3 regions of the Anthropogastromicrobium aceti genome follow, and region 3 is predicted to be linked to each of the others. Evidence: predicted binding sites of a transcription regulator. Region 3 holds the regulator's gene; each other region holds the start of a gene.

Region 1 (11,106 bases), on a different contig from region 3:
AGAAGCGCCGCACAAAGCGACACAAGCACACCTACTATCAGTGCTCTTTGAATAAATGGATATTGAAACATCGTAATAATCAGATTCATTTTTCTTCTTCCTCTCTGAAAGCCGTTCCAAGCATACGCTTTCCCTCTTCACTTGCACAGTACTCTCTGCGCGTTCCAAAAAAGTAGCCTTGCGGACCAATATGAAGAACTTTATCTGCATATGGAAGTGCTCCTGCAATATCATGTGTTACCATAACAATAGCCGTATGCTCTTTTTTGTTAAGCTTTTCCAAAATCTCATACAGTTCACGTGTAACTGCCGGATCAAGTCCTGTGACTGGCTCATCTAAAATCAAAAGACTTTCCGTTGCACAAAGCGCTCTTGCAATCAGCACGCGCTGCTGCTGACCTCCTGATAATTCACCAAATGATCTTGATGCCAAATTTTCAAGTTCAAGATGACGCATCTGTCTTCTTGCCTTTTCCTTATCTTCTTTTGAATAGAAAAAGCGGCCTTTTCTTGTACTTAGACAGCCTGATAAAATCACCTCCCAGACAGTTGCCGGGAAATCTTTTTGTGAGCTTGTCTGCTGCGGCAGATATCCAATTACATGGTTTAAAATTTCCTTTCCATAATTTACCTGACCGCTTCCTGCCGGAATCAGACCTAGTAAACCTTTTATCAATGTGGATTTTCCAGAGCCATTTTCTCCTACCACACAAACATACTCACCTTCCTGAACCTGAAATGACAGATCTTTAATGACCTGCTGGTTTTCGTATCCAAATGATACTTTTTTACATTCAAACAGCATTTTACTGTAATCCTTTCTTTAAATTTTCTGCATTTTGTCTCATCAACTCCACATAAGTCACACCTTCCTGCAGCTGCTTTGAAGTCACAGTATGGCATGAATGAAGTTCTAATATCTCAACGCCTGTTGCTTCCTGTATCATCTGAGCTGTCTTTGTATTTCCCATCTCAACATGATAAATTGCTTTTATATTTTCAGATTGTATCTCTTCTATTAAGGATGCTATGACTCTAGCTGACGGCTCCGTATCTCCGGCGCAACCAGCAAATGCAGCATCATAATCTAAACCAAATTCCTGTGTAAAATATAAAAATGGGAATCGATCAGCAAATAGAATTTTCTTCACACGTGCATTGTCTACAATTTCCTCTATTTCAGACTGCACATCTGCAATCTGTTCGCGATAAGCCGCTGCATTATCGCGAAACTGTTTCTCGTGCTCAGGATCTGCCTCACAAAAAATCTCCTCAATAGCTGATACAAGAAGCTGCGCATTTTCAAGTGAAGTCCATATATGCTCATCATATTCATCATGATGATGTTCATCTTCTTCATCATGATCATGCTCCTCTTCTTCGTCATGGTCTTCGTCTTCATCGTGGTCATGTGAATGACCTGTTGTTTTCATACTTTTTGTATGCGCCTCTTCTAGCAGATCTACTGTCTCTATTCCCTGAAAGGTGATTCCATGACTGCGCGGAACTGCTTCTAACACCTCTTCTACCCACGTTTCCATCTCACCGCCATTGTAAAGAAAAATATCAGCCGACTGAAGCGCAAGAAGATCCTGTGCTGTAGGTTCAAAACTGTGGCTGTCGCGTCCAGGCGGCAGCAACAGTGTCACATCCAAATATTCACCTCCAATTGCTCTGGCAAAATCATAATAGGGAAATACCGTTGCGACAACTGAAATTTTGTGTGATGCTTCTGATGGATCAGACACATCTGCATTTATATCTTTTACTTTATTACAACCAGCAGCCATAGATACTGTCACAAGCAAAACAGCCAATATCCATTTGCATTTACCTGTTAATTTTCGCATTTTGTTTTCCTTCCATATATACTTAATATACTTATCATCAGTATAATTCGATGATTAAATAATTATTTAATTCCCCAAACACGCAGCAAGGCCGCCGTTTTCACGGCAGCCTTGTGTATGTTTTCTTCTTTTTTTTATGAATTGATACTTACGAATTGCTCCGTTGCTACGCAACTCTCGCAATTCTAAAAACATTCGGATTCGCTGATTTTCCTTGAAAATCGCTACATCCTCATGTTTTAACAGGTCTCAAGGTCACAAGCCTCTTCATGCAAGCATGATCAGCTTGTGGCTTTTCGACCCTAGTATCACTCAGTTTATAAGCTTACGCTGCTGTAGTTTGGTGCCTCTTTGGTGATCTGAATATCATGCGGATGACTTTCCTTTAAGGAAGCGGCACTGATCTTAACGAACTTGCCAGTCTCCTGCAGTGTCTTGATATTCTTTGCACCACAGTAGCCCATACCGGAACGAATACCACCAACTAACTGGAAGATGGTATCTTCTACTGTTCCCTTGTATGCAACACGTCCTTCTACACCTTCCGGAACAAGCTTCTTTGCCTCTGTCTGGAAATAACGATCCTTAGAACCATTCTCCATAGCAGCAATGGAACCCATTCCACGGTAAACCTTATACTTTCTTCCCTGATACAGCTCAAACTCACCCGGTGCCTCATCACAGCCTGCAAACATACTTCCCATCATGCAGACACTTGCACCTGCAGCTAAAGCCTTTGTCATATCACCAGAATACTTGATACCGCCATCTGCGATGATCGGCACACCATATGGCTTTGCAGCCTCATAGCAGTCCATAACAGCAGAAACCTGCGGAACACCAATACCAGCAACCACACGTGTGGTACAAATAGAACCTGGTCCAATACCAATCTTAACAGCATCTGCTCCTGCCTCGATCAGTGCCTTTGTTGCCTCTCCTGTTGCTACGTTACCAACGATAACCTGCAGATCAGGATAAGCTGCCTTGATCTCCTTTAAGGTAGTGATGATGTTCTTAGAATGACCATGTGCAGAATCGATTACGATACAATCTACTTTTGCATTTACGAGAGCTGTTACGCGATCCATAACATTCTTTGTGATACCAACAGCTGCACCACACAGAAGACGTCCCTGCTCGTCCTTTGCAGACAGCGGATACTTGATCTGCTTCTCAATATCCTTAATGGTGATCAGACCCTTTAAGTTGAAATCATCATCAACGATCGGAAGCTTCTCTACTCTTGCCTTAGCCAGAATCTTCTTTGCTTCTGCAAGGGTAACACCCTCTTTTGCAGTTACAAGATTCTTGCTTGTCATGACTTCACGAATTTTACGGGAGAAATCCTCTTCGAACTTTAAATCACGGTTTGTGATAATGCCGACAAGCTTTCTGCCCTCAGTGATCGGCACACCTGAGATACGGAACTTTGCCATCAGTGCATTGGCATCCTCGAGAGTATGCTCCGGGGAAAGGTAGAACGGATCTGTAATAACGCCATACTCAGAACGCTTTACCTTATCAACTTCCTCAGCCTGTGCTTCAATAGACATGTTCTTGTGGATAATACCGATACCACCCTGACGCGCAATGGCAATTGCCATACGATGCTCTGTAACAGTGTCCATACCAGCACTCATCATCGGGATATTTAACTGAATCTTTTTTGTTAAATGCGTTGTTAAATCAATCATGTTAGGAGTTACCTCAGAATACTGAGGAACCAACAGGACATCATCAAACGTGATGCCATCACCAATAATCTGACTCATGTCTACTATACCTCTCTCTTTGTCTTTAAAATGTATTTAAGTTATTAGTTCTTTGCCGTGATATTCTGCTCAATAATCACCTTTCTCGGCGCGGCACTCTTCATGCATTTGAGAAGATTATCATTTGGCTCGATAACATATACGAACTTGCCATTCTCATCAGAGTAAGCAATTCCGTAGGTGTTGGCATCAGCCTTTCCTGATGAAAAGTCTACTACCTTCACCTGATTGTTACCTTTGATGTAATCGAATTCATGTGACTTCATGGAAGCCATTTTTTCGATTTTCTGGATGTCCAGCTTCTTCATACGCTTGCGTGTGCGCTGTGAAAGAATACGGTCAATTGCCAGCTCATTTGTGACAAATACATATTCATACTCAACATGCAGACGCGCGCTTCCAAAGTAAGCTGCTGCAGCAGCGGCTAACAGAGCGACAAATCCAAACGGACTAATCACACTAGCATAAAACCCAATCAGAAACAGCAAAACGATACCAATATAAAATGGAACCGTAAGCGGAGACTTCTTGCGCTTTACGAGCCACTCGGCATAAATATCATTATTCATACCTTCTCTCCTTTCATCCCGCCTTGTGGCATGGGAGATATTTAAATTATTATATATTACTTTGATGGATTTTAAAAGACCTTTTTTCAACTTTTTGTTTTTTTAAGGAATTTTTGTAGAAAGATACCGAAGGAATGGGCGGAATCTGTCGATTTGCAGAGCAAAGCGCTGTTTTCGAAAACTATTGGGCGGATTGTTTTCCTCATGATTGGGCGGTTCCTAAAAAGACAGGGAGTCCCCCGTGCAAGCACGGGTACTCCCTGTCTTTTTGTAACCTGGTATTCAGCTCTCCCGCGCTGTCTCATGCGCAAAATCGCCCTATCGGGCTTACTCGCTGCTTCGCAGCTATTTTGCTTATGAGGCGGCGCTCCTTTCTAGCACAACCTTCAGAAAAAACATGCAAGCATGTTTTATTCTGAACGCGTGCTAGAATGAGCTGTTTTATCACATCATTCCGCCCATGCCTGCGCCTGCCGGTGCTGCCGGGGTTTCTTCTTTAATGTTTGCTACTACAGACTCTGTTGTCAGTAATGTAGAAGCTACGCTTGTTGCATTCTGCAGTGCGCTTCTTGTTACCTTTGCCGGATCAAGGATACCTGCCTCGATCATATCTACATAAGTCTCATTGTAAGCATCATAGCCTACGCCATCCTTTGCCTCACGGACATTGTTGATGATAACAGCGCCCTCAAGACCTGCGTTGCTTGCGATATGGAACAGTGGAGCCTCAAGTGCCTTCATGATGATCTTTGCACCTGTCTTCTCGTCTCCCTCAAGGGAAGCAACCAACTCGGCAACCTTCTTGGATGCCTCAATATATGCAGTACCGCCACCTGCAACGATACCCTCTTCTACAGCTGCTCTTGTTGCATTTAATGCATCTTCCATACGCAGCTTGCATTCCTTCATTTCTGTCTCAGTTGCTGCACCTACACGGATTACTGCTACTCCGCCTGCTAACTTTGCAAGACGCTCCTGCAGCTTTTCCTTGTCAAACTCTGATGTAGTCTCAGCGAGCTGACCCTTAATCTGACCAATTCTTGCCTCGATATCTGCCTTCTGTCCGCAGCCATCTACGATAACTGTGTTCTCTTTCTGAACCTTTACAGACTTTGCACGTCCAAGCATATCAATAGTGGTATCCTTTAACTCGTAGCCAAGATCAGAAGAAATTACAGTACCGCCAGTCAGAATTGCGATATCCTGCAGCATTTCCTTTCTGCGATCACCATAACCCGGAGCCTTTACACCTACTACCTGGAAGGTTCCTCTTAACTTGTTTACAATAAGTGTGGTCAATGCCTCACCCTCGATATCCTCAGCGATGATTAACAGCTTTGCTCCTGCCTGAACGATCTGCTCCAGTAATGGAAGGATCTCCTGAATGTTGGAAATCTTCTTATCGGTAATCAGGATATATGGATTATCTAAAACTGCTTCCATCTTCTCCATATCAGTTGCCATGTATGCAGATACATAACCTCTGTCAAACTGCATACCTTCTACAAGATCCAGCTCTGTCTTCATGGTCTTGGACTCCTCGATAGTGATAACACCATCCTTAGAAACCTTCTCCATTGCATCTGCAACCATCTCACCTACAGACTCATCTGCTGCGGAAATTGCTGCTACCTTTGCCATCTGTGCTTTTCCTGAAATCGGCTGGCTCATTCTTGCGATCTCTTCTACTGCTGCGTCAGATGCCTTCTTCATACCTTTTCTTAAAACGATCGGGTTTGCACCTGCTGCCAGGTTCTTCATACCTTCATTGATCATTGCCTGAGCAAGTACGGTAGCTGTTGTGGTACCATCACCAGCAACATCATTTGTCTTTGTTGCAACTTCCTTAACAAGCTGTGCACCCATGTTCTCGAATGCGTCCTCAAGCTCAATCTCCTTTGCGATAGTAACACCATCGTTTGTGATTAACGGAGTACCGTAGGACTTATCCAGAACAACATTTCTTCCTTTCGGTCCGAGGGTTACTCTAACGGTATCTGCCAGTTTATTTACACCAGCCTCTAAGGCTGCTCTTGCTTCTGCGCCATATTTAATTTCCTTAGCCATGATTTTGTTCCTCCTGATACTATTTCAATTCTTTTCAATCCACACAATACAAGTTTTCAACTCGCATCAAATCAATCATCTTTGACCAAATTATTTAATTTAAGATCTACTACAGATAATTATTCAACAATTGCAAGAATATCACTCTGCTTTACAATAATGTAGGTCTCATCCTCAAGCTTTACCTCTGTTCCGGCATACTTGGAGTAGATAACAGTCTGACCAACCTTTACCTGCATGGTTACTTCCTTGCCATCAACAACTCCGCCTGGACCAACTGCGATGATCTGTGCCTGCTGTGGCTTCTCTTTCTCAGAACCTGGAATAACAATACCAGACTTTGTAGTGGTTTCTGCTGCGACCTGCTTTAATACAACTCTGTCACCTAAAGGTACTAACTTCATAATGGAAACCTCCTTAATAATTAACACTATACTTTATTATAGTTTTTATTTTCTTATCTTATGTCTTATTGCTAGCACTCATTTCATCTGAGTGCTAATTATGACATTGTTTATAATAATGATTTTGGCAAAATATTGCAACCTTGTATACGGCTATATATTAGTATTTATCTTTATTTTTCTCTTGTTTTCTTTGTTTTTCTATCGTTTTTCTATTATTTTCTTTTCTTATACAAAAATTACATTTTGTCTTTCCATTTTGTTCAAAATAGAGTATACTAGTCATGACATCCCGATGATACCAGACAATAAAGTTGTGAATCCTTAGTATCATTGGCAAAAATTTTGTGAAAGAAAGGAGTTTGCTATGGCTGATTTTATGAAGAAAGTGACCAAGCTGGCACTCAAGAGCGCTGCTGTATGTGCAGGAGTTGCAGCAAGTGCCGCTCTGCTGCATAAGTACGTGAAGATCCAGTCAAATTGCAGCGAATGCGGACCTAGCGAAGATGATTTTGATGAAGACAGAAACGAGGATGACACCACGAAAAACGTGGATGAGGCTGCAAACACAGCATCTGAAGAAGAGTCTGATGCAATTTCTTCCGATGAGGCAACTGATTCCTCTAGCCGTCGATATATCAATATTCATGTAACTGGAAAAAACAGCGATGTAGACATCAATATTGATAAGGGACAGCTTTTAGACGACGCCGCAAAGCTTGTTGCTGATGCAGCTCACCTTACAAAAAATCTGCGTCCAGGTTCTCACAGTGACAAGAAGGCTGATGAAAACAAATGTGAAGAAACTACAGAAGAACAAGCAAAGGACGATGATTCTAATTTCCATTTTAAACACATGAATGCTGACAGTGATATCGCAGATCTTGACATTGAAGATCTTAGTGTCGATATTGACGAAGATCTTAGTGAGGGTGTTTCTGATCTGTATGAAATGGACGGTGTTTCTGATGAAGATGCTGCTGTCGATACTAAACCACTTCACGAGGATGATGTTAATCCAGAAAAAACAAAAGAAGAAGATTCTGTTAATTCTTCTATCCATCTTTAAAAATCAAAAAAACGGCCGGTTTCCCGGTCGTTTTTTTGTCAGTCTTTTTTCTTTTTGTCATCCATCTCCATGATGCCGTTTGTTTTAATCATTGCTCTCGGAATTGAATCCTTGGAGTTTTTCCAAGGTGCATCTTTAAATCGATAATCAAACTTATCTGCAAACCAGTCAAGTTCTTCTGCAAGACGCTTCATATTGTCCAGATACAGCTTTCCTGTAATTTCTGTAAACTCGTCAAGCTCCTTCTGATTAAGACATTTCGCACCTTCCTTTAACAGATCACCATAATGCTCAGTACAAAAACCCTTTCCCTTTGCGTACAGCTCTCTAAATGCAGCGTCACTCTTCCAAGTTGCTACTACAGTATGCAGATAACGCTCGAAGGTGTTATTTATACGATCACAAATAAAACATGACTTATTTAACTCATCAATATAATCTGTTAACGGATTGCTTGTCTCCTTCTTAAAGAAGGATGCCTTTTTGGGCGGCATCTTCATGCGCTTTTCAATTTCTTTGTTTGTACGGTCGATGTGTGTCTTTAAGACTAATGCAAGACCAAGCTTATTATTCTGATCAAATACCATCTTCATGTGTGCCTTACAAAATCCCATTCGATCTGTCTCCATGCGGATATCATCCTCCATGTAGCTAGGACCCATGGTAAATTCGACTGCATTATTTTCAAGAATTGTCTTCATAGCGCAGATAGGACACTCACTGTCCATCGCAAACGCATCGTTAATCGGAATCGTATACAGTTTTTCTTTCATGCCGTCTGCTCCTTATTTTGGCAGCTTAAAGCTTGACTTTAATGAAACAATGCGGTTAAATACCGGCTTTCCTTCCTCGGAATCCTTGCAGTCTACGCAGAAAAAGCCATTGCGCACAAACTGGAAGCTGTCGTAAGCCTTTGCATCCTTTAAAGATGGCTCCAGCACACAATCCTTTAATACGGTTAAAGAGTTCGGATTAAAGTTTAATGTGCCATCTTCATTGAGCTTACCTTTTTCCTCGTCTACTAAGTTCTCATACAGACGAACCTCAGTGTGGAATGCAGTCTTCGCTGCTACCCAATGAATAGTTCCCTTTACCTTTCTGCCATCCGGGCTGTTTCCGCCCTTTGATGCCGGGTCGTAAGTTCCATGAACCTCAACTATATTGCCATTTTCGTCCTTAACACAGCCTGTACACTTTACAAAATAAGCATTCATCAGACGAACCTCATTGCCAGGGAACATACGGAAATACTTCTTTGGCGGCTCCTCCATGAAATCATCCGCCTCAATGTAAAGCTCTCTGCCAAACGGAATTGTTCTGCTTCCAAGCTCTGGGTTTTCAAGGTTATTGACAACATCAAGTTCTTCCATCTGATCCTCTGGGTAGTTATCAATGATTAACTTAATTGGATTCAGTACTGCCATAACTCTTGAACGCTTAAGCTTTAAGTCCTCACGGATACAATATTCAAGCATTGCATAATCAACAGAAGAATTTGCCTTTGCCACACCACAAAGATCAACAAACATGCGGATAGACTCTGGTGTAAATCCACGTCTTCTGAGTGCACTGATTGTAACAAGACGCGGATCATCCCATCCATCTACTACGCCGTCTTCTACGAGCTTTTTAATATAGCGCTTTCCAGTAACAACATTAGTCAGATACAGCTTTGCAAACTCGATCTGCTTTGGCGGCATAACAAACTCACACTCTTTTACAACCCAGTCATACAGCGGACGATGATCCTCAAACTCCAAAGTACAGATAGAATGAGTAATGTGCTCAATTGCATCCTCGATTGGGTGAGCAAAATCGTACATCGGGTAGATGCACCACTTATCTCCAGTATTATGATGAGTCAGATGAGCCACACGATAGATAACAGGATCTCTCATATTCATGTTCGGGGAAGCCATGTCAATCTTTGCACGAAGTACCTTCTCTCCGTCTGCATACTTGCCGTTTTTCATCTCCTCAAACAGCTGCAGATTTTCCTCTACGCTTCTGTTGCGATATGGGCTCTCCTTACCTGGTTCAGTCAAGGTTCCTCTGTACTCGCGAATCTGCTCTGCTGTCAGATCACAAACAAATGCCTTTCCCTTCTTAATCAGGAATACGGCATACTCATACATCTGATCAAAATAATCTGATGCAAAAAACAGTCTGTCCTCAAAATCAGCACCAAGCCACTTTACATCCTCGGTGATAGACTTAACAAACTCAGTCTTTTCCTTTGTTGGATTTGTATCATCAAAACGCAGGTTGAACTTGCCATTATATTCCTTTGCCAGTCCACTGTTCAATAAAATAGACTTTGCATGTCCAATGTGCAGATAGCCATTTGGCTCCGGTGGAAATCTTGTCTGAACGTGGTCATAAGTTCCCTCCGCTAAATCCTTATCGATGATCATCTCTATAAAATTTTTTGAGACTGTCGTCTTTTCTTCTTTGTTTTCTTCCAGGACGATGTCTTTATTCTCCATAGTCTTCCTCCTTTAATTAAGCGCAATGCCCTTATCTACTAGGATATGTCAAAGGTCTTTAAATGTCAACCTTTTCTTTCTGATTTCAATGTATCAAAAAGGCCTTCTGATCTCTCAGAAAGCCTTGTCAAAAAGCTGATGACGGGACTCGGACCCGTGACCTCCTCATTACCAATGAGGTGCGCTACCACCTGTGCCACATCAGCTTATATTCTTTTTTCAATAAATCTTTGATCTCTCAAAAACTTATCGAAAGCTGATGACGGGACTCGGACCCGTGACCTCCTCATTACCAATGAGGTGCGCTACCACCTGTGCCACATCAGCTTGTTTGCCGAACTTTATTTCGCTCGACACGCACTACTATACTACTTTCCGAATGTTTTGTCAACACCTTTTTTAAGTTTTTTTATTTTTATTAAAAAAGACATCAATTTAGCTCTCCGACTATACAAAGAGCTAAATTGTGTCAAAATTCGTGCTATCTGCTCATGTTATTTCAACTCACAGTCGGTATTTTTACGGAGTCTGACATGTCGAAAATAGTTTGATCAAAAACATCGTATGCTTTAAAAGCGTCTCTGTCTTACAATCTCGTATGCCAGAACACCCATAGCTACAGATGCGTTTAATGAATCGATGTCACCCTTCATTGGGATAGAGGCAACCATATCACAATGTTCCTTTACAAGTCTTGATACACCTTCTCCTTCATTTCCAATGACAAGACCGATAGGTCCCTTCAAATTAAGGGAATACATTTCCTCGCCGTCCATATCTGCACAGACAAACCACATTCCCTCTTTCTTTAAGTCTTCCATTACAGTAACAAGATTTGTTACTTTTGCAACAGGCGTATAATTCACTGCACCTGCAGAGGTACGTG
Region 2 (11,106 bases), on a different contig from region 3:
ATGATTGTCTTTTCTTTTGTGAGTGCTTCTATGGCATCCATCAAATCCTTTTCATTCTCCGGATCAACATTAGCTGTTGCCTCGTCTAATATGACGACTGGCGCATCCTTCATAATAGCACGTGCTATAGAAATACGCTGCTTCTGGCCTCCTGAAAGCGATGAACCACCCTCTCCAATCACTGTATCATAACCATTCGGAAGTTGACTTATAAATTCATGACAGCATGCTTTCTTTGCAGCTGCTACAACTTCCTCGTGTGTTGCATCCTGACGACCAAATTTGATATTATTTTCAATCGTATCGGCAAACAAATATACTGTCTGAAATACAAAGGAAAAATTGTTCATCAGACTGTTCATGCTGTAATCCTTCACATTTACACCGCCAAGTGTGACTTTGCCTTCATCTACGTCCCAAAATCTTGCGATCAAATTGCACAATGTAGATTTACCGCCACCAGATGGACCAACAATTGCTGTTGTTGTCTTTTCAGGAATTGAAAGCGATACATCATCAATGATTTTTCTCTTGTCATAAGAAAACGAAATGTGGTCAAGTTTAATATTACAGTTTTGCGGCTTGATTTCTTTTCCGTCAATGTCCATTGTGTCAAGCTCAAGAATTGCATTTGCCTTATCTACGCACACACTTACTACATGCAAAAGTGAGGAGTAGTTTCCGGCACACTCAAGGCTTGAATAAAGCATAAATGCTGATATCGTCATACCGATTGCATAAATTGCACTCATCGTTCCATTTATGTAAAATGCCGCACTACTGATCACAATAACTGCTCCTGTGATCTTCGTCACAATTCCCTGAAGAAAATGATATGGCACAAATAAAAGCTCCATTTTCGTGTTGATCTTCGCACATGCTTCGTTTGCATCATTCAGCCGTTTTGCCTGCTTGCCAAGCAGGTTATAAGATTTTACTTCTGATATTCCCTGAATGTATTCCATGATCTGGCTAATCAGCTCCGTATCACACTGAACTTTTTTCTCTGAATCACTCTTTCCAGCCTTTTGCATGATTGAATTGATTACAAAGAAAATGACTACACCAGCCGCTGATATCAAACCAATTCTCCAATCAAAAATGAGAATCATAAGAACAATCATAGTTGTTTCCAGAATACCCTGTGTCGTCAGCATAACGACTCTAGCCGCAATATCACCAAGCATTTCCATAGTATTCGTTGTAACAGAAGAAATCTCACCTATACTGTTTGAATTAAAATATCCCATTGGAAGATATCGAAGATGTTCTGCTATCTTTATCCTCGTAAAAGCACTTGCATTATACCCGCCTTCTGTCTGGAGCACGGTTGAAAATCTCTTGCAGATAATATCAACTACAATGGCAATTCCCATAATAGCAATTGAACCAATGATATATTTTCCCATGGCTTCTTTACTCATCAATCCGATCAGTACATACATGATAGCCGGTATCTTCATCGCAGAGGCAAGGGCTTCTGCAAGACCGATCACTATGGACAATTTAAATTTATTTTCATTTTCTTTTCCGGAAAACTTAAAAAACTTAGCCAGAATCTCAAACATATTAGTTGTCCTCCTTTGCGGTATCTTTGGCAGATATATGTGCATTCCACATTTCCTTATAAAGTGGGCACGATGCAAGAAGCTCCTCATGTGTGCCATGTGCTGCTATATTTCCTTCATCCACAACAAATATCTGATCGCTGTCTTTGACTGTAGAAAGTCTGTGTGCAATAACAATGAGAGTCCTTCCTGCAACAAGCTTTGCAATAGAATTTTGCAAAATAGCTTCATTCTCAGGATCTGTGTACGCAGTCGCCTCGTCAAGAATAACAATTGGCGCATCTTTAAGCATAGCTCTTGCAATTGAGATACGCTGTCTCTCACCGCCTGACAAATGACCACCTGCTCCACCGACAATTGTATCAAATCCATTTTCAAGCTGCATGATAAAATCATAGCAGCCGCTCTTTTTCGTTACGTCTATAATTTCTTCATCTGTTGCTTTCGGATTACCCTGTCTGATATTTTCTCGGACAGTTTCATTAAACAGATAATTGTCTTGTGCTACATATGCGATTTTTCGATTAAAATCAACAAGTGACATCTGTTTTATGTCAACACCGCCGATCTTGATACTTCCGCTATTTACATCCCAAAGAGAAGCAATCAGCTTTGCAATTGTGGATTTACCGCTTCCCGATGGGCCTACAATCGCATTAACTGTGCCAGCATTCAACTTCATATTCACTCCGTGCAGGATTTCCCTTTCATGATAACCAAACTTGACATCGGTAAGTGTGATGGAATTATCCTTTGGAGCTGCTGTACTCTTTTCAGGTCTTTTAAGCTCTGGCTGTTTTAGAATTCCAACCACCTCATCAACAATCACACTGATTTTACCCAGATCATCAGTATAAGAACCTACTGTAATAATCGGTCCTACAATTCCAAGTGACAGAATGATACACATAACAAAACTTGAAATCGTCAGTGTTCCATTTTCCACATAATGTGCTCCAAATGGAAGAACTGTCAATAATGTATACGGTGTCACAACCATCAGCAGTGCATGAAAGATTGAGCAGCGTTTCATCCACGAAATAAAGGAATCTGCATATTCCATAGCTGCCTTTGTAAATTTGGCATAAGAGCTTTCCGTTTTTCCAAATGCTTTGATGACTTCAATTCCATCAATATATTCCACTGCTGCATCATTCAGCTCCTTTGTTGTCTTAACCGTTCTTTCAAAACTCGGTTTATAATCAATCATCATGCCAAAATAAGAAAGAAATCCAACCACCACCGGCACTAATGACAATAATGCCAGTCTCCAATCTGTCATGAAGAAATAAATTAGGATAATGACCGGTGCCAGCAGATTAGAAGTAAATTCCGGTACAATATGTGCCAGTGTTGTCTCAATGCTGTCAATTCTTTCCACCATGATATTTTTAAATGTTCCTGATGGTGTATCCTTCACATATCCAAGCGGCACCCTCGCCAGCTTTTCACAGCAAGATTTTCGTATATTTGCAAGTACAGTAAACGTTGCTTTATGAGAGAGCGATGTAGAAAGTGAATGAAAAAGCTCTGCTATAATAAACGACAGCGCAATCCATATTGCCATAATCAGATATTCTTTAAATTCCTTACTGCCATCCAAAAACATTGTTACGACATTTGCGATAATAAAATATGGAATTATTTTGAAAATAACATTTCCTACCGCAAGCACTACACTCCATACATAGGCACTTCTTTTTTGTCCCGCCCACTCCAGTATCCAACTGGCGGCAGACCTCTTCTTTTCTTTCATGCAAACACACTCCCTTACTATAATTTTGCTCAGGCAATCCAAATTAGTTTTGGCTAACCTATCTATAATAAATAAGATGGCTCACCGGCATAAGCCACCTTATTTTATTATTCTGAAAATCTTATTTATCTTCAGCCGGGAATTTGATATTCCACAATCGCTCCCAGCCACCAGTTTGAAATTCCCTTAACTGGTATACATTTTTCTTTGCCGTTTCCCTATCCATGTCATGTTCAATAATCTGCAGTACTGATGAGAAAAATCCTGTATAAATCATATGCATAAGACTTTTGCTAACAGCTGGGAACTCTATTCCTGCATCACGCATTGTCTTCATATATTTCTGGCTTGCTTCCACCTCCCGCTCTACCATGTTATGGATAAAATCTTCGAACTTTCCGCTGTCTCCACATTTTAAGAGCAATCTAAAATTATCGTAGTGATCATATATATAATCGATCATCTGATCCATTCCATCACTTGAGGTTCCAGACATATTCCTTGTCTGCTCATCGGCAGAAAGCTCTACAAATTCAGCTAAGATTCCATCATATATTTCATAAATGTGCTCCACATAAGGATCTGTCAATGCATCAAAAAGCATTTCCTTCGTCGGATAGTACTTATAAAATGCTCCTGTTGTGAGTCCGGCATCTTTCACAATATTCCTCAAAGATGCTCCACTGAATCCGTCTTTTAAAAAATGTCTAAGTGCTGTGTCCAATATTTTTTCCTTGGTTTTCTCTGCCTTTACTGACATATGATTCATCCTCCAATGCTGCAAAAATATAACAATGTTATATCACACTGTTATATTAATTTTATCTATTGACATTGTCAATAATACACATGATGTCTTATTGGACTTTTTTTCTCACTTAAGCCAGGAGGGACAGGGGCAATGGATCTTTTTGACTCCTTCATTCCTAGAAACTCCTGCTGAAAAATTGCGGATTTAATGCAACCTATATATTTCTATTTTTTTATTGACAAACACTTGCAAAAATATCACCCTCGTGATATTCTCATAATATAAAGGAATACTTTAAGGTACAAAAGAAAAAGCCAGATAGCACAAAATACATCAGATAAGTACCGAAATTCGGAACTACATAAAATGAAGGACTTATTGATGAACGATAACTTAGAAACTGTACAATTATTACCCCTGACTTCTGATATCGTATTTAAACAGGTATTCGGTCAGGAAGAAAGTAAGCCATTTGTTGTGTTTTGACTTATACAAAGATTCCCGTTACTACAGAAGCTTTGTTCTTAAAGATGAAGAAACAAATGAAATATACAGACAAACTTTCAAAATTTCATTCTTTGAGCTACGCAAAGCAGTCAGCGAATTATCTCAAACAAAAGAAGTTGAAACTTTTGAGCTTTCTGGCTTAACTGCAAGAGATCAATGGGCACTATTTATTAACTCTGGTCAACAGGAGGTGTATGAAAAATTGGTTGAAGAAAACAAAACATTTGAGGAAGCATATGAGCGTCTGAAAAAAGCCAGCAGCGATGAAACATTAATGGCTATGTACCGAAACCGCGAAAAAGCAATACGCGACTGGAATGATTCCATAAACTCAGCCAGAAAGGACGGAGTACAACAGGGGGTGCAATTAGGCGAACAGCGTGTTAATATGCTTTATGAGAGATTATTAAAGGAAAATAGAGGCTCTGAAATTCCAAAAGCTATTGCTGATCCAACATTTCGGACAAAATTATTTAACGAATATGGAATTTAAGCCGGTGGGACCTGATGGCTCATTTACTAAGTGATAAAAAATAGGCTTCGCCTATTCAACTCCCCTGCCCCTCAATCTTGAGGGGTGGGGTTTTCTTTTTGTTACAAGCTCTCATTTACAAAAAAGACTCTGACGGTTTCTATATCTTTTTTCATATCAAATTACCTCTTTTCATACGATTGGCAGAATCTGATTTCTTCTCAGATCCTGCCAAAATTGTTTTATTCAGACAGATTTTCTTTACAGAAAAGTTCTATACAGTTCTCAACCATTGTCTGATCATAGTCTGTCGAAATACCTGAGCCAAGCCAGTATGCATAGTCACCTGCATCATATTTTCCCAACGCATCCAGGATTTTTCCTTTATATCTTATCCGTCTCTTTTCTACTCTTCCATTCTGCAACGGCATTTTTAACCCGTTTGTCAATATCCAAACGTGCTCTCTGGCATTCTTTCGGATATTTTCTTGCCCCCTGAAATGCCATTTTCATGAAGATTCCAGATCCAATCGGGAGCATTGTCTTTAACATACTCTCTGGAAAAATAAAATGTGTTCCATGCTCATAAATTACAGACTCTAATCTGCATGTGTATGGATATTCTTTCATTCGCTGTCTCATTCGACGGATATATTTTGCAGTATCCCACAATACATCATCTTCAGCGCCAATCAGCAATAATATTCCATTGATTTTTTCAATCTTGATCATCTCGTCTTCTGTGACTGGGTGAGCCTTTTCCGAATCATCAAACAGTTTTCTTGAATTAACCATATCACCGGTTCGCTTTGTTTCTTTCTCAATTACCCTCCAGTAGTCTGGATGTTTATAGCAAAACGGCATATACGGAAGCGGTTCTCCTTTATAAGAAAAAAGAGATTCTCCTTCAATCGGCCATTCCTTACAGCCATCTTTTTTACCCTGCATAAATCCCTGCCAGATAAAGTCACTCGGTGTCAGACCAATCGTCAATGTGATATCTTCAAAATAAGAAGCGGCAGTTAAAGCAAGTGTTCCTGTAGTAGATGCCCCGACAATTCCTATCTTCTGATTACCATTTGCTTTTAACCAGCTGATTGCTTTTTCTATGCGTTCCAGTGGATAATTATGATGTCCATAATCCTTTTTTCCAGGTGACATCGTCATCACATTAACACCGAGTTTATGTAGCCATTTCACAGATGTACGCGCCAGATAATCCTCTGAATCATCTCCGATCATGGCAATCATTGCACAGTCTGAATCTGATTTACATTTCCAGTATGCACCATAAAATCCATCTGTTCCCACATCAAAATGTTTTTTCTTCATTATCTATCGCCCTTTCCAATAGGTTTTCTTACAACGCAATGCATCCTCATACCTTTGCGGATTTCAAATCTTTCCACTTTTAGCCCTGCTTTTCTGCAACATTTCATAACCACATCTCTTGTTGGCGCTCGGACATCTCCGTGTCCACATATATTTGCCAGAGGCATTTCCAATGTATTCATCAGCCATACCAATACTTTATTATCACTTGTCACATCTCTCAGAATCAGTCTTCCATTTGGACGAAGACATCTTTTTACACTGTCAAAAAATGCCTGTGGATTTGGATAATGATGGAAACTCATAGAACAAATAATTGCATCAAATGAATTGTTTTCAAATGGAAAGTTCTCACAGTCTCCTACAACAAATGTTGCATTTGGAATATTTTTCTTTTTTGCCTGTTCAATCATGGCTGGCGTCAGATCCAGTCCTGTATAATGTCGGTCTGGGTATTTTTCTGATAATAAAGAAATCATTGGAGCAGGTCCACAACCTGCATCCAATAAATTTCTGAACGACTCCTTCTCTAGCTCTGCCAGAATATCCGGATAATCCTTCTTACACATTTCGTAAATGCCAGCATGGTTACTTTCATATCTTCCAGCTGCTTTTGTAAATTCACTAATTGACAATTTTTTGTATTCTTCGTTTTTCATGCCCTTCCTCCAATCACTGCATTTTTTTGCCTTGAATCCATATTCATCACTATCATGTATTAGTTTTATCTAACCCAATCTTTTAAAAAAACCGTGTGAAAACAAAACTGTAATTTCACACGGTTTCTTTTCTTATGCTTTCAGTATATCACTTTTATCCTGTTTCGCAACTAAATTTTGTCTCACTGATACTATTTATCATTACAGTTTTTGAGCCAGGGTGACAGGGGCAATGGCTCTTTTATTGTCCCTGATGGCTCATTGCAAGTGATAAAAATAGGGCGCACCCTTTCGGATGCGCCCTGTATAACAATATTTATTCAATTGTAATGTGTTTCTTCTCTTCTACAACTGGCTTTGCTTCTTTCTTCGGAACAAACAGTGTCAGCATACCATGCTGGAACTGTGCCTTGATATCCTCTTCGGTGATATCCTTACCAACATAGAAGCTTCTCTGGCATGATCCTGCATAACGCTCTCTTCTTAAATACTTGCCAGTCTTCTTATCCTGCTCGTCCTCGTCAAGACCTTTCTCAGCACTGACTACCAAATAACCATCCTTTAACTCTGCATGTACTTCATCTTTCTTGAAGCCTGGAAGATCAATCTCTAACTGATAGCCGTCATCATATTCCTGAATATCAGTCTTCATCAGGTTTGCTGCGTTGTGACCATACAGCTTTCTCTCTGTCTTCTTGTCATTAACATATGGAAAATCAAAGAAATCATCAAATACACTATTTGCAAAAATGCTCGGTACTAACATAATCAAAATCTCCTTTCAATGCTCCAAACTGGATTTTATACTTTAACATCTGCAGCGCCAGCTGCAATCTATTTTGACACTCCGGACACTGCCGATGTGGTATTTATTTTAGCAGCTTTCGCTGCAGAACTAAGGTTTTTAAGAGGCTTCCTTGTTGTTCCCCTTCTTTTGTTCTATGTGTACTATAGCACTTATTATTAGCACTGTCAAGAGGTGAGTGCTAATTATTTTGTGAAGATTTTGTGAACTTCTAATTTTCCTGCTTTTCAAAAAGTCAAGCGAAATTTTTCTTGCATTGAGAGCAGGCACTGTAACTTATTACTATTTTCATAGTATATAGAACAATTTTGTTATCTTGTTTTTTTTCCTCAGAAATGATATGATACTCGAATATAGAGAAATACATCATTCTTATAAGAGAAAGGGATAATGATATGAAAATCAAACCAGATCAAAATGCAGTTACTATGATTCAGGAACTGTCTGATGCAAAGGCACCGTCCGGATTTGAGGATGAAGCTGTTGCTGTCGCAAAAAAATATGGTGCAGAATTTGCCGATGTTGAGGAGGATTGCCTGCGCAATCTCTATCTGCGTTCCAAGAACAATACAGGTAATAAGCCTGTTTTTATGCTTGATGCCCATAGTGATGAGGTTGGACTTATGGTTCATTCAATCAAGCCAAATGGAACACTTCGCTTTGTTTCCCTAGGTGGCTGGAGCGATAATTCTCTCCCGGCATCAAAGGTTCTTGTACGCAATAAATATGGTAATTTTATTCCTGGCGTAATTGCAGCTAAACCACCTCATTTTATGACACCTGCCGAGCGTCAGAATGCCGGTTCCACATCAATTCAGTCTCTTGTAATTGATATCGGTGCAACAAGCAAGGAAGATGCTGTTGAAAACTTTGGTATCCGCATTGGTGAGCCTATTATTTCTGACGTACATTTCTCCTATGACGAGGAACATGATGTCATGATTGGAAAGGGCTTTGACTGTAGAATTGGCTGTGCTGCCCTTCTCGAGACTATGCGCCGTCTCTCAGATGAGAACTTAAATGTTGATCTGGTAGGTGTGTTATCTACACAAGAGGAGCTTGGCGAGCGTGGTGTTAAGGTTGCAGTCGGAAAGGTTGCTCCTCAGATTGCACTTTGTTTCGAGGGCTGCCCTGCTGATGATACCTTTACTGAGCCGTATGCAATTCAGACAGCTCTGAAAAAGGGTCCAATGCTTCGTTTTATGGACAAATCAATTGTATGCTCCCCAAGATATCAGCGCTACGTATTAGATCTTGCTGAAGAAAAGGGACTTGCTGTACAGTCTTCTGTCCGTGAAGGCGGCGGAAACAATGGTGCGATTATTAACACTTCACTTGATGGTATCCCGGTAATCGTTGTCGGTGTTCCTGTTCGTTATATCCATTCTCATTACGGAATTACTTCTTACTATGATTTCGAAGCTACAGTACAGTTAGCAACCGAAGTTGTTCGCTCTATGACAGAGGAAATCATCCGTTCCTTCTAATCAAACTTTTAACTCGCATAAAGACTTAGAATTAAAAAAACGACAAACTGCACATTATGCCATGCAATTTGTCGTTTTTATTTTAAAACTTTGGTTTCCACTTTCCTCGCGCAAAGTATACAGCAAAGAGCATAAATAATAAAACATTATGTGCTATCATACATGCCCATGCAGCAATAAGTCCCATGCCTAAAAGCTGCGTACATATGAAGGTTCCTATAATACGAACACCCCACATGCCAATTACACTAAAGATAAACGGTGCAACTGTTTTTCCAACTCCCTGCATCATACCTTCAAGTACGATCGGGATACCATAGAAAGGTTCTGATATTGCGACCATGCGAAGTACTGTAGAACCTAGCATAATTACCTCTGCGTCACGTGAGAACAATGTCATAAGCTGTGGTGCAAATGCAAACAGAAGGGCACCGCACACAGTCATCAATCCGGTTTCAAGTGGAATAATTGCACGCTCTAAATCACGAAGCTTTTTTCCATCTTTTGCGCCAAGTGCATTACCAGCAAGTGTAGCTGCTGCCGTCTGCATACCCCATCCCGGAATATAAAATCCAGACTCTACTGTATTTGCGATTGTGTGTGCTGCCGCAGATGTCTCTCCAAGAGAGTTGATCATAGAAGCAAATACAACGTAGCCAAGCGATGTTGCAAAACGCTGGCACATATTTGGAAATGCTACTCTAATGCACGGAATAAGAATTGTCTTATCTGGCTTAAAGCTCTGTCCCTTCGGTGAAATATCAGCATGTTTCCACAATTTTACAGTAATGGCAATTCCTCCATATGTATACGCAATCGCACTTGCAAGAGCTGCACCTTCAATTCCAAAACCTGCACCTGGCAGCGTAATAGAAATACCTGCAATCACTGCCACACGTGTCGGGTAAATGAACAGGAAATTGAGCACGGTATTAATAATATTCATCACAACACCAACTCTCATCGGCGTTTTTGTATCTCCTACTGATCTAAGTACCGTACCAAAAATAATATTTGCTGTTCTAAACAGCATCGGTGCATACAATATAAGAAAATAACGAGATGCCATATCGCGGATACCTTCATCTACCTGCATCCAAACCGGCACCTGCTTGTTGATTGCTGCAATCACGATAGTAAAACTGATTCCTACCGCAAGCACTACCAAAACAGCCTGTCCTGACGCCCTTTTTGCGCGTTCCCGATTTCCGGCACCAAATGACTGCGATATAAACGCAAGCAATCCTACACCAATCGCTGATACTGTACTTCCTATCAGCCAGTTTACAGTGCTGGTTGATCCGACTGCCGCAGTTGCCTGTGTGCCAAGTGAACCAACCATTGCAGTATCAATGTACTGCACTGCTGTCTGCAGAAACTGCTCTAGCATAGTTGGCCATGCCAAAGCGAAGATCACTGGCAGCATTTTGTTCTTTCGAATGTTCCACTTCTCCATCTTTTTTCTCCCTGTATTCCATTTTCGCCCAATTGTCAAAGCGCATATTTTTTTATTATAGCATACTTTCAAAATAAAACAAGCGATCAGCGATTTACAAACATATCAAGCTCACTTCTGCTTGAAATATGAAGCTTCGAAAAAATATTTTCCAAATACGACTTTACTGTATTTAAGGAGATTCCAAGACTTTTTGCAATCTCCTTATTTGAACGCCCTTTTGAGGCAAGCATGGCGATGGAAAACTCATATGGTGTAAGTGCATCTGTAACCTGAAGAGTGGATACTGGATTGTGGATTTTCATCCATCCTC
Region 3 (11,106 bases):
AAAAGCCGTTCAACAAGATGAAGGAGATTTCGCTGTGTTATGCAGCTTCTGAGGATGACGATGAGGGTACTTATTTTACATGGTCAAAGGTTGTGTCAAATGCACTTGATCTTGAAAAGTATCTTGCATTTCAGGTTTTAGAGTATGTTCTTCTTGATGCACCTGGTGCGCCTCTTAAACAGGCACTTCTTGATGCTGGAATCGGTGTAGATATTTATGGAGGCTTCGAGGATGGTATTTTGCAGCCATCATTTGAGGTTACTACAAAAGGTGCCAGACAAGAGCAAAGAGAAGTCTTTGTGGAGACAATTGAGGCAACGTTAAGAAAGCTTGCAGAGGAAGGCTTACAGAAGCGTTCACTTCTTGCTGGTTTAAACAGCTTACAGTTTCGCTTAAAAGAAGGCGATTTTGGCCGTTGGCCGAAAGGTCTTATGTATGGACTGGATCTTTTTGACAGCTGGCTTTATGATGACAATGCTGCATTTTTGCTTTTAGAGACGCAGGATGCGATGGATGAACTCTACAAAAAGGCAGAGGGAAGCTATTTTGAGCAGCTGATAAAAGAGTGTCTGATTGACAATTCATTTGGTGTTGTGGCAATGGCTGTGCCAAAGGTTGGTCTTGATGCTGAAAATGAAGAAAAGACAGCAGAGAAGCTTCGTGTTTATAAAGATTCTCTCTCAAAAGAAGAGATTGAAGAAATTGTGCGTCACACAAAGGAGTTAAAGGAATATCAGGAAACTCCAAGCACGAAAGAAGAACTTGAGACTATTCCTATGCTGACACGCGCAGATATTAAGCGTGATGTGCTGCCGCTTTATAATGAAGAGCGAAGCATGGATGGAGTGAAGGTATTATTTCACGAGATGTCAACAAAAAAGATCGGCTATTTGGAGCTTGTATTTGATGCTGATTTTGCAGATCTTTCAGAGCTTCCATATCTGTCTTTATTAAAACAGATTTTAGGTGTTGTAGCAGCAGGAGAATACAGCTATACAGAGCTGATGGATGAGGTTAATATTCATACGGGTGGCATTGATCCGGGCTTTGTTGTGCTGCAGCCAGAGACAGGAAGACCAACTGTGCGTTTCTCCTTCCGCATAAAGGCATTTTATCATGAGCTTGAGACAGCAGTTAACCTTACAGCTAAGATGATGTATCAGTCTGATCTTGCAAATGAGAAGCGTCTGTTAGAGATAATCGGTGAGACGCGTTCACAGCTGTATGAGCGCCTAAAGAGTGCTGGACATAATACGTCAATCAAGAGGGCATCCTCCTATCACAGTGAGTCAGGCTACTTAAATGAGATTATGACGGGTATTTCGTTCTATGAATTTTTAAATGATTTGTATGATCACTTCGAAGAACGAAAGGGTATGATAATTGAGAAGCTGCGCGCTGTCAGCCATCAACTGTTTAATAAAAGAGCGCTTCTTGTCAGCTTTACCGCAGATAAGGAAGGCTATGATGTTTTAGAAAAGGCAATGGATACGCTTATCAGGCAGATGCCAGATGAGCCTTTTGTAAAGGCAGATTGGAATATGCCGCTTGAAAAGAAAAATGAGGGCATATGCTGTGCATCACAGATTCAATTTGTGGGAAGAACAGGCAATTATAAGGATGCCGGGCTGCCATTTAGAGGATCACTTCTTGTGCTGCAAAACATCTTAAATTATGATTATCTTTGGATACGTCTGCGCGTCAAGGGCGGTGCTTATGGCTGTATGTCCGGTTTTGGACGTGATGGTGACTGTTATATGGTATCTTATCTTGATCCTAAGCTTGCCGAAACAAATGAAGTATATGATAAGCTTCCAGAATATCTTGAGCAGTTTGATCAGGATGAGAGAAGTATGGACCGATATGTTATAGGTGCAATTAGTGAGATGGACATTCCGAAAAATCCAGCAGCGCTTGGTGTGCGTGGTCTTACTGCGTATTTAAGTGGAATCACAAGAGAGCAGCTTCAAAAGGAGCGAGATGAAGTGATTGATACAGATGCCAAGGAAATTCGTGCACTTGTGCCGTATGCGAAAGCGGTACTTTCTAATAATTGCCTTTGCGTAGTTGGAAATGAAAACAAGATAAAAGAAAACAGCTCACTTTTTACAACGGTACGATCATTGTAGTTTGCTACACTGGAAAGGAAATAAAATATGGAAAAACAGAAAAAATCAGGCTTTATTGCACTGGTCGGACGTCCAAACGTGGGAAAGTCCACGTTGATGAATCATCTGATTGGACAAAAGATTGCGATCACATCAAGAAAGCCTCAGACAACGAGAAATCAGATCCGCACCGTCTATACAGATGAGCGCGGTCAGGCCGTTTTTCTGGATACGCCGGGCATCCATAAGGCACAGAATCGTCTGGGCACATATATGGTAGAGGTTGCGCAGAAAACATTTTCACAGGCTGACATTGTCATGTGGCTTGTTGAGCCGACCACCTTTATCGGAAGAGGCGAACAGGAGATTGCAAAGAAGCTTCGCCAGCTCAAGTGTCCTGTCTTTTTGATCGTCAACAAGACTGATACAGTAAAGAAGGAAGCAGTGGCAGAGTGCATCAAGGCATACCGTCAAATTGCAGACTTTAATGAGGTGGTAGCCGTTTCTGCACTTAGAAGTGTCAATACAGATACACTGCTTGATACTGTATTTCGTTATCTGCCGTATGGCCCAATGTATTATGATGAGGATACTGTCACTGATCAGCCAATGCGTCAGATTGCAGCAGAGATGATTCGAGAGAAGGCACTTAGACGTCTTCAGGAAGAAATTCCGCACGGCATTGCAGTTACAATCGAGCAGATGAAAGAGCGCCCGGATGGCTCTGTGATGGATATCGAAGCATCCATTATATGTGAGCGTGAGTCTCATAAGGGAATCATTATCGGCAAGGGCGGCTCGATGCTAAAAGCAATCGGAAGTGATGCACGTCGTGACATCGAAGACATGCTTGAGATGAAGGTTAATTTAAAGCTGTTTGTCAAGGTGCGTAAGGACTGGCGCGACAGCGACCTTTACATGAAGAACTTTGGATATCACGAGGACGAGAAGTAAGCTTATAGAAAGGAAAACAAATGGATACCGTAACAGTGAACGGAATGGTTCTGTCTGCCATGCCAATAGGTGAATATGACAGGCGAATTGTGCTTTTGACAACAGATCTTGGGCGAATCAGCGCATTTGTGCGTGGGGCAAGACGGCCAAATAGTTCGCTGTTAGCTGCGGCACGTCCATTTTCCATGGGTATATTTACACTGCATGCCGGACGAGATTCGTACACAGTACAGGCTGCTTCAATAAAGGAGTATTTTGAGGCAGTCAGTTCTGACGTGACTAAGATGGCATATGGCTGCTATTTCCTTGAGGCAGCAGGTTTTGCCTCAGAGGAAAATGATGATGGAAGAGAATTGCTGAATCTTCTTTATTTCTCATTAAAGGCATTGGAGAATCAGGCTATTCCAGATGAGCTTGTGCGTCTTGTTTATGAGCTTCGTCTGTTTTTAGTGATGGGTGTTTATCCGCAGGTATTTGAGTGCAGTGTATGTAAAAGCAAACTCACAAAAGGCTGGCTGTCTGTCGAGCGGGGAAATTGTGTCTGTGAAGAATGTGCAAAAAGAAAAAATGAGGCACATACATCGGCGCGTCTTTATCTGGATGAATCAGCTATGTATACGCTTCAGTATATTCTGACGGCTCCAATCGGCAGACTTTACACATTCTGTCTTGAAGAGCCAGTTAAGCGTACACTTTATGATCTGACAGTGAAATGGCGCAGACGATACTTTTCAAGAGAGTTTAAATCATTGCAGGTTCTTGAGGAGATGGTGCACTTTATGGGCACTTTGTAAGCCATTTTGCCTGCTTTTTATGTGATTAGAGCAGATTGCTGACACATTTGTAAAGAAATGTTAAAGAAATAGGAAGATTTTATACTTGAAATATTCGCCAAGATACCATAGAATGTATAAAAGATAAGTCTCTGCCGAAAAGAGGCAGTAATGAGAGGAAAGAAAAGTATGAGAAACAGGATGATACGGATAAAAATAGCCAGTCTTATGGCAGGGCTTGTGGCGGCGGTCAGTTTAGAAGGCTGTGGATTGTTTACGAAGTCATATGACTTCACAGAAGCCGAAAACAGCATTTACGTGGAAGACAATGCTACAATCCGTGCTGCCATGATTTCTGACTTTGATAAGGATTACTACAGTATCGACGAGCTTGCAGGTGTGGCACAGCAGGAGGCGCTGTCTTTCAACAAAAATGTGTATGACTGCTCCTATTATAGCTATGATCAGATGACAAAGGAAGAAAAAGAAAGTATTCTTCTTCCAGTGTGCTACGAAAAGGCAGTAGTGAAGGACAAAAAAGCAAGCGTCGTATTTACGTATGCAAATGGTGATACCTATACAGGCTTTAATTCTGCTGAGATTCAAAATGCCGGTGGAAGCAAGCTTTACACATCACAGCTTGGCAGCAGTACCATGGCACTTAGCGGCGATTTTGTCACAAGCGATGGTCAAAAGCATATCAGCAGTGAAGATTTGATGAAAAAGACAGATTATTGTCTTGTGTACGCAGATTACCCTGTAACTGTATTTGGTGAGCATGATATTGCATATGTTTCCCCCAATGTTACAGTTCTGGCATCAAACTGTGCCCAGATCACTGGCAATGACGGTGGGTATATCATTTTCAAGTAGTCACAGTGAGCAAAGCGCAATCTTTCGTTTTGCGAACAGTAACTTTATAAAACATTTTTGGAGGAAGAACGATTATGGAAAAGACATTAGAGAAAATTGTAGCTCTTGCAAAGTCCAGAGGCTTTGTATATCCAGGATCTGAGATTTACGGCGGTCTGGCAAATACATGGGATTATGGTAATCTCGGTGTTGAACTTAAGAATAATGTAAAAAAGGCATGGTGGCAGAAGTTTGTTACTGGCAATCCTTATAATGTAGGTGTAGACTGTGCAATCCTGATGAACCCACAGACATGGGTAGCTTCAGGTCATCTGGGCGGTTTCTCTGATCCGTTAATGGACTGTAAGTGCTGCCATGAGCGTTTCCGTGCTGATAAGCTGATTGAGGATTACTATGCTGAGCAGGGACAGGAGCCGGAAAAGCCAATTGACGGCTGGACAACACAGGAGATGAAGGAGTTCATCGATGAGAAGAATATTTGCTGTCCGACATGCGGAAAGCATGATTTCACTGATATTCGTCAGTTTAATTTGATGTTTAAGACATTCCAGGGTGTTACTGAGGATGCAAAGAATACCGTATATCTTCGTCCGGAGACTGCACAAGGTATCTTCGTAAACTTCAAAAATGTACAGAGAACATCACGTAAGAAGCTTCCATTTGGTATTGGCCAGATCGGAAAGTCCTTCCGTAACGAGATTACACCAGGAAACTTTACATTCCGTACAAGAGAGTTCGAGCAGATGGAGTTAGAGTTCTTCTGTGAGCCAGGTACTGATCTTGAGTGGTTCCAGTATTGGCGCCAGTACTGCATCGACTGGTTAAAGAGCCTTGGCATCAAGGAAGACGAGATGCGTGCAAGAGATCATTCTCCTGAGGAGCTGTGCTTCTATTCTAAGAGAACAACTGATATCGAGTTCTTATTCCCGTTTGGATGGGGTGAGCTTTGGGGTATCGCAGACCGTACCGATTACGATTTAACTCAGCATCAGAACACATCTGGTGAGGATATGACCTACTTTGATGATGAGAAGAAGGAGCGTTACATTCCATATGTTATCGAGCCATCTCTTGGAGCTGACCGTGTAACACTGGCATTCCTTTGTGCAGCATATGACGAGGAAGAGTTAGAGGGCGGCGATGTTCGTACTGTTCTTCATTTCCATCCGGCACTGGCACCAGTAAAGATCGGTGTGCTTCCGCTTTCTAAGAAGCTCAATGATGGTGCTATGAAGGTATATGAGCAGCTTATCAAAAAGTACAACTGTGAGTTTGATGACCGCGGTGCAATTGGAAAGCGTTACAGAAGACAGGATGAGATCGGAACACCGTTCTGCATCACCTATGACTTTGATTCTGAGACTGATGGTTGCGTAACTGTTCGTGATCGTGATACCATGAAGCAGGAGCGTGTTGCTATTGCAGATCTTAAGGCATATTTCGAAGAAAAGTTTGATTTCTAAATAGTTTTGCAACTAAACCCAAAGGCGGGTACCGGAGAAATCCGGCCTGTCTTTGGGCTTTTTTTATATGTGCAATATGAACGGAAGAGAAAGAAAAAAATCGGAACTTTGCCACTTTACCATAGCGCATTGTATAAATACACAAAAACACGCTAAAAAATTTATTTTATTTTTAAAAAACACATATTGACGTAATTTAATTCATGTAGTACCATATACATGTCGGTTTTCAAAGCCGGTAACAAAAATCCACCCGATCGACATCAGTGCATTTGACATCTCTAGGTTTCGGGTGGGCAGGTAGAGTAGAGTGAAAATCAGCATTCACTCCGATGTCCGAAAAATAGAGTTGGATATTGTAAGAGGTCGCTCCAGAGCGGCAGATTGAGAGGTCATAATGTCTTACGTAGATGAAGTGCTGCAGAAGGTTGCAGAGAAGAATCCAGGCGAGAAAGAGTTTCAGCAGGCAGTTAAGGAAGTTCTTGATTCCCTTCGTCCGGTAATTGAGGCAAATGAGGAGCAGTACCGCAAAGATGCTTTGCTTGAAAGAATGACAGAGCCAGAGCGTATTATTACATTCCGTGTACCGTGGGTAGATGACAACGGACAGGCTCATGTAAATAGAGGTTTCCGTGTACAGTTTAACAGTGCAATCGGACCGTACAAGGGTGGACTTCGTCTTCACCCATCTGTAAATCTTGGTATTATCAAGTTCCTTGGTTTTGAGCAGACCTTTAAGAACTCACTGACAGGACTTCCAATCGGAGGCGGCAAGGGTGGTTCTGATTTTGACCCGAAGGGCAAGTCAGACCGTGAAATTATGAAATTCTGCCAGAGCTTTATGACAGAGCTGTATCGTCACATTGGCGCAGATACAGATGTACCGGCTGGTGACATTGGTGTAGGCGGAAGAGAGATTGGCTATCTGTATGGACAGTATAAGAGACTGACTGGTCTGTACGAGGGCGTTTTAACTGGTAAGGGTCTGACATACGGTGGTTCTCTTGCAAGAACAGAGGCTACTGGTTATGGTCTTGTATATATGGTTCGCGAGATGCTGTTAAATGCAGGTATGACCATGGAAGGAAAGACAGTTGCTGTTTCCGGTTCAGGAAATGTTGCAATTTACACAACTGAGAAGGCTCAGCAGTATGGCATGAAGGTTGTTACATTAAGTGATTCTAACGGTTGGATTTATGATCCAAACGGCATTGATCTTGACCTTGTAAAGCAGATCAAGGAAGTTCGCCGCGGAAGAATCAAAGAGTACGCAGAAGCAAAACCGGGTGTTGAGTATCATGAAGGCAAGGGTGTATGGAGTGTTAAGTGTGATATCGCACTTCCATGCGCAACTCAGAATGAGTTAGACCTTGAGGATGCAAAGCAGTTAAAGGCAAATGGATGCTTCCTTGTAGCAGAGGGTGCAAACATGCCATCCACCAGAGAGGCAACAGACTTCTTCTTAGAGAGTGGAATGATGTTCATGCCAGGAAAGGCTGCAAACGCAGGCGGTGTTGCAACATCTGCACTTGAAATGAGCCAGAATAGCGAGAGACTTTCTTGGACATTCGAGGAAGTAGACGAGAAGCTGCACAACATCATGATCAATATCTTCAAGAAGGTAGACGAAGCAGCAAAGAAATACGGCTACGAAGGAAACTATGTAATGGGTGCAAACATCGCAGGTTTCGAGAAGGTCGTAGAAGCTATGAACGCACAGGGTATTGTATAATCCTCTCAACATAATAAATATATTAATAAGAGCCGGGCAGTGCTGCCCGGCTCTTATTGTTCCCAAAATTTTCACAATTTTTTTCCCCAAATGTATTGACAATACGTCCCGATAGTGCTATTTTATAATCGTTAGCACTCAGGGATGATGAGTGCTAATAGAAACAAAGGAAAAGGAAGTGAGCTTGTGGAACTAGATGACAGAAAATGGAAGATTTTTACAGCAATCATTAAAAATTATCTGGAGACTGGTGAACCGGTAGGCTCACGGACGATTTCTAAGTACACGGACTTAAACTTAAGTTCAGCCACGATTAGAAATGAGATGGCAGATCTTGAGGAAATGGGGCTTATCATTCAGCCACATACATCTGCCGGACGAATCCCGTCGGATAAGGGCTATCGCCTGTATGTGGATCATCTGATGAAGACACGTGAAAAGGAAAACAATGAGCTTCAGGAAGTTGTAGTCAAGAGAGTAGACCGGCTTGAGCTTTTGCTAAAGCAGATGGTTAAGGTTCTTGCAGCAAATACCAATTATGCGACGATGATTACAGGACCGCAGGTTGGTACAAATAAGCTTAAGTTTTTACAGCTTTCACGAATGGAGGAAGGAAAGCTTTTAGCTGTTATCGTAGTCGAAGGAAATCTTGTAAAGAACACGATTTTAAATATCGAAAGCGACATCAGCGAGGAAGAGCTTCTTAAATTAAATGTCCTCATTAACAGCGCCTTGAATGGGTTGACGATAGACCAGATTAATCTGGGAATCATCACACAGCTAAAGGAGCAGGCAGGAGATTACAGCTGTGTTGTAGGAAGTGTGCTTGAGGCGGTCGCAGAGGCGATCAAACATGAATCGGCACCGGTAATTTATACAAGCGGTGCAAATAATATATTCCGTTACCCAGAACTTTCGGATGAGAAAAATGCACAGCGTCTGATTTCCACATTTGAGGAAAAGGAAGAGCTTGCAAAGCTGCTTGAGGATAATTTAGATAAGAACTCGGAGAGCGGTTCACAGAGCAATTCGGGCATTCAGGTTTATATCGGTGAGGAGAACGGCATGCAGGACATGAAAGACTGCAGCGTAGTAACCGCAAGATATGATTTGGGTGATGGCGTTCAGGGAACTCTTGGTGTGGTAGGACCAAAGCGTATGGATTACGAAAAGGTTGTAGGCACATTGAAGAATTTAAGAGATCAGCTGGATGCAATTTATAAAAAAAATGAACCTTAGGTCAGGCCTGAGGAAAGATCCTGAAAAACAGGAGATAGAAAGGCGGATGTATCGTGACAGACATGGAAAAAGAAACAGTTACTGATGAGATTCTTGAAGAGACCGAGCAGGAGGCTGCTGAAGATATGAGTCAGGAGCAGACAGATGCACAGGCTGCCGAGAATCAGCCGGATGACAAGGATGTGCAGACAGATGATAAGAAGCGCTTCTTTGGCAAGAAAAAAGATAAGAAAGATAAGCAGATCGAAGATCTGACAGCGCAGCTTGATGATTTGAGAAAACGTAATCTTGCAGAGTTTGAGAATTTCCGCAAGAGAACTGAAAAAGAAAAATCAACCATGTTCGACATGGGAGCAAAGTCAGTTGTAGAGAAGCTTCTTCCAATTATAGATAACTTCGAGCGTGGATTCGCAGGTCTTAGCGAGGAGCAGATGAGCGATCCATTTGTAAGCGGTATGGATATGGTTTACAAGCAGCTTGTAAAAGCACTTGCAGATATGGGTGTTGAGCCTATTGAAGCAGTTGGCAAGCCATTTGATCCAAACCTGCACAACGCTGTGATGCATGTTGAGGATGAGAACCTTGGCGAAAACACAGTTGCTCAGGAGTTCCAGAAAGGCTATTTATATCATGGAAGTGTTGTAAGACATTCTATGGTACAGGTTGCAAATTAAAGTTAGCATATTAGACGCAGCAAAAGCTGCATATTTGATAAAGAAAGATTTGATTACAAAACATTAAAAGATCAATCTAGGAGGAAATTAGATTATGGGAAAGATTATTGGTATTGACTTAGGTACTACAAACTCTTGTGTAGCAGTTATGGAAGGTGGAAAGCCAGTTGTTATCACAAATACAGAGGGTGTTCGTACAACACCATCCGTTGTTGCATTTACAAAGACTGGTGAGCGTCTTGTAGGTGAGCCGGCAAAGCGTCAGGCTGTTACAAATGCAGACCATACTATTTCTTCTATTAAGAGACATATGGGTACTGATTATAAAGTAACAATTGATGATAAGAGATATACTCCTCAGGAGATCTCCGCAATGATCCTTCAGAAGTTAAAGGCAGATGCAGAGGCTTATCTGGGTGAGAAGGTAACTGAGGCAGTCATCACTGTTCCGGCATATTTCAACGATGCACAGCGTCAGGCAACAAAGGATGCTGGTAAGATTGCAGGTCTTGATGTAAAGCGTATCATCAACGAGCCTACAGCAGCAGCTTTAGCATATGGTCTTGATAACGAGCATGAGCAGAAGATCATGGTATACGACCTTGGTGGTGGTACATTCGATGTTTCTATCATTGAGATTGGTGATGGCGTTATCGAAGTATTAGCAACTGCTGGTGACAACCACTTAGGTGGAGATGACTTTGATAACAAGGTTACTCAGTGGATGTTAGACGAGTTCAAGAAGACTGAGGGTGTTGATCTGTCTAACGATAAGATGGCACTTCAGAGATTAAAGGAAGCAGCAGAGAAGGCAAAGAAAGAGCTGTCTACCGCTACTACCACAAATATCAACCTTCCGTTCATCACCGCTACTGCTGAGGGACCGAAGCACTTAGATATGACACTGACAAGAGCAAAATTCGATGAGCTGACTGCAGATCTGATCGCTCGTACTGAGAGACCAGTAAGAGAGGCTCTTGAGGGTGCTGGACTGACAGCAGCAGAGCTTGATAAGGTTCTTCTTGTAGGTGGTTCAACACGTATGATTTCCGCACAGGATAAGGTTCGTGCACTGACTGGTAAGGAGCCGTCTAAGACACTGAACCCAGATGAGTGTGTAGCAATCGGTGCTTCCATTCAGGGTGGTAAGTTAGCAGGTGATTCAGGTGCAGGTGATATCCTTCTGCTTGATGTTACTCCGTTAACTCTTTCAATCGAGACTATGGGTGGTGTTGCTACTCATCTGATCGAGAGAAATACTACAATCCCGACAAAGAAGAGCCAGATCTT

Evidence for each region. The regulator HrcA, encoded in region 3, represses chaperone genes, less so after heat shock. The targets are predictions, from matches to a motif close to TGTTAGCACTCNNNNNNNNNGAGTGCTAACA.
Region 1: LKD48_RS07060 (co-chaperone GroES) is a predicted target of HrcA. The motif match lies at 6,735-6,765, and genes of this name have one in related genera.
Region 2: LKD48_RS07385 (Hsp20/alpha crystallin family protein) is a predicted target of HrcA. The motif match lies at 8,007-8,037, and genes of this name have one in related genera.

The regions. Positions count from the first base shown of each region.
Region 1 is NZ_JAJEQN010000014.1:9,101-20,206, forward strand. It holds gene LKD48_RS07030 (metal ABC transporter permease) at 1-89, opposite strand, end outside; gene LKD48_RS07035 (metal ABC transporter ATP-binding protein) at 86-805, opposite strand; gene LKD48_RS07040 (metal ABC transporter substrate-binding protein) at 807-1,850, opposite strand; gene guaB (IMP dehydrogenase) at 2,168-3,625, opposite strand; gene LKD48_RS07050 (DUF6106 family protein) at 3,670-4,194, opposite strand; gene groL (chaperonin GroEL) at 4,639-6,261, opposite strand; gene LKD48_RS07060 (co-chaperone GroES) at 6,381-6,665, opposite strand; gene LKD48_RS07065 (hypothetical protein) at 7,033-7,734, shown strand; gene LKD48_RS07070 (DUF6062 family protein) at 7,773-8,507, opposite strand; gene LKD48_RS07075 (glutamine--tRNA ligase/YqeY domain fusion protein) at 8,520-10,220, opposite strand; tRNA gene LKD48_RS07080 (tRNA-Thr) at 10,354-10,426, opposite strand; tRNA gene LKD48_RS07085 (tRNA-Thr) at 10,475-10,547, opposite strand; gene rlmB (23S rRNA (guanosine(2251)-2'-O)-methyltransferase RlmB) at 10,790-11,106, opposite strand, start outside.
Region 2 is NZ_JAJEQN010000015.1:4,010-15,115, reverse strand. It holds gene LKD48_RS07420 (ABC transporter ATP-binding protein) at 1-1,568, opposite strand, end outside; gene LKD48_RS07415 (ABC transporter ATP-binding protein) at 1,570-3,324, opposite strand; gene LKD48_RS07410 (TetR/AcrR family transcriptional regulator) at 3,446-4,084, opposite strand; gene LKD48_RS07405 (PD-(D/E)XK nuclease family transposase) at 4,548-5,075, shown strand; gene LKD48_RS07400 (hypothetical protein) at 5,297-5,419, opposite strand; gene LKD48_RS07395 (acyl-CoA thioester hydrolase/BAAT C-terminal domain-containing protein) at 5,439-6,386, opposite strand; gene LKD48_RS07390 (class I SAM-dependent methyltransferase) at 6,386-7,045, opposite strand; gene LKD48_RS07385 (Hsp20/alpha crystallin family protein) at 7,362-7,811, opposite strand; gene LKD48_RS07380 (M42 family metallopeptidase) at 8,246-9,337, shown strand; gene LKD48_RS07375 (MATE family efflux transporter) at 9,420-10,793, opposite strand; gene LKD48_RS16625 (response regulator transcription factor) at 10,880-11,106, opposite strand, start outside.
Region 3 is NZ_JAJEQN010000003.1:139,785-150,890, reverse strand. It holds gene LKD48_RS02100 (insulinase family protein) at 1-2,129, shown strand, start outside; gene era (GTPase Era) at 2,157-3,062, shown strand; gene recO (DNA repair protein RecO) at 3,083-3,856, shown strand; gene LKD48_RS02085 (hypothetical protein) at 4,025-4,708, shown strand; gene LKD48_RS02080 (glycine--tRNA ligase) at 4,783-6,171, shown strand; gene gdhA (NADP-specific glutamate dehydrogenase) at 6,569-7,903, shown strand; gene hrcA (heat-inducible transcriptional repressor HrcA) at 8,051-9,142, shown strand; gene grpE (nucleotide exchange factor GrpE) at 9,205-9,816, shown strand; gene dnaK (molecular chaperone DnaK) at 9,911-11,106, shown strand, end outside.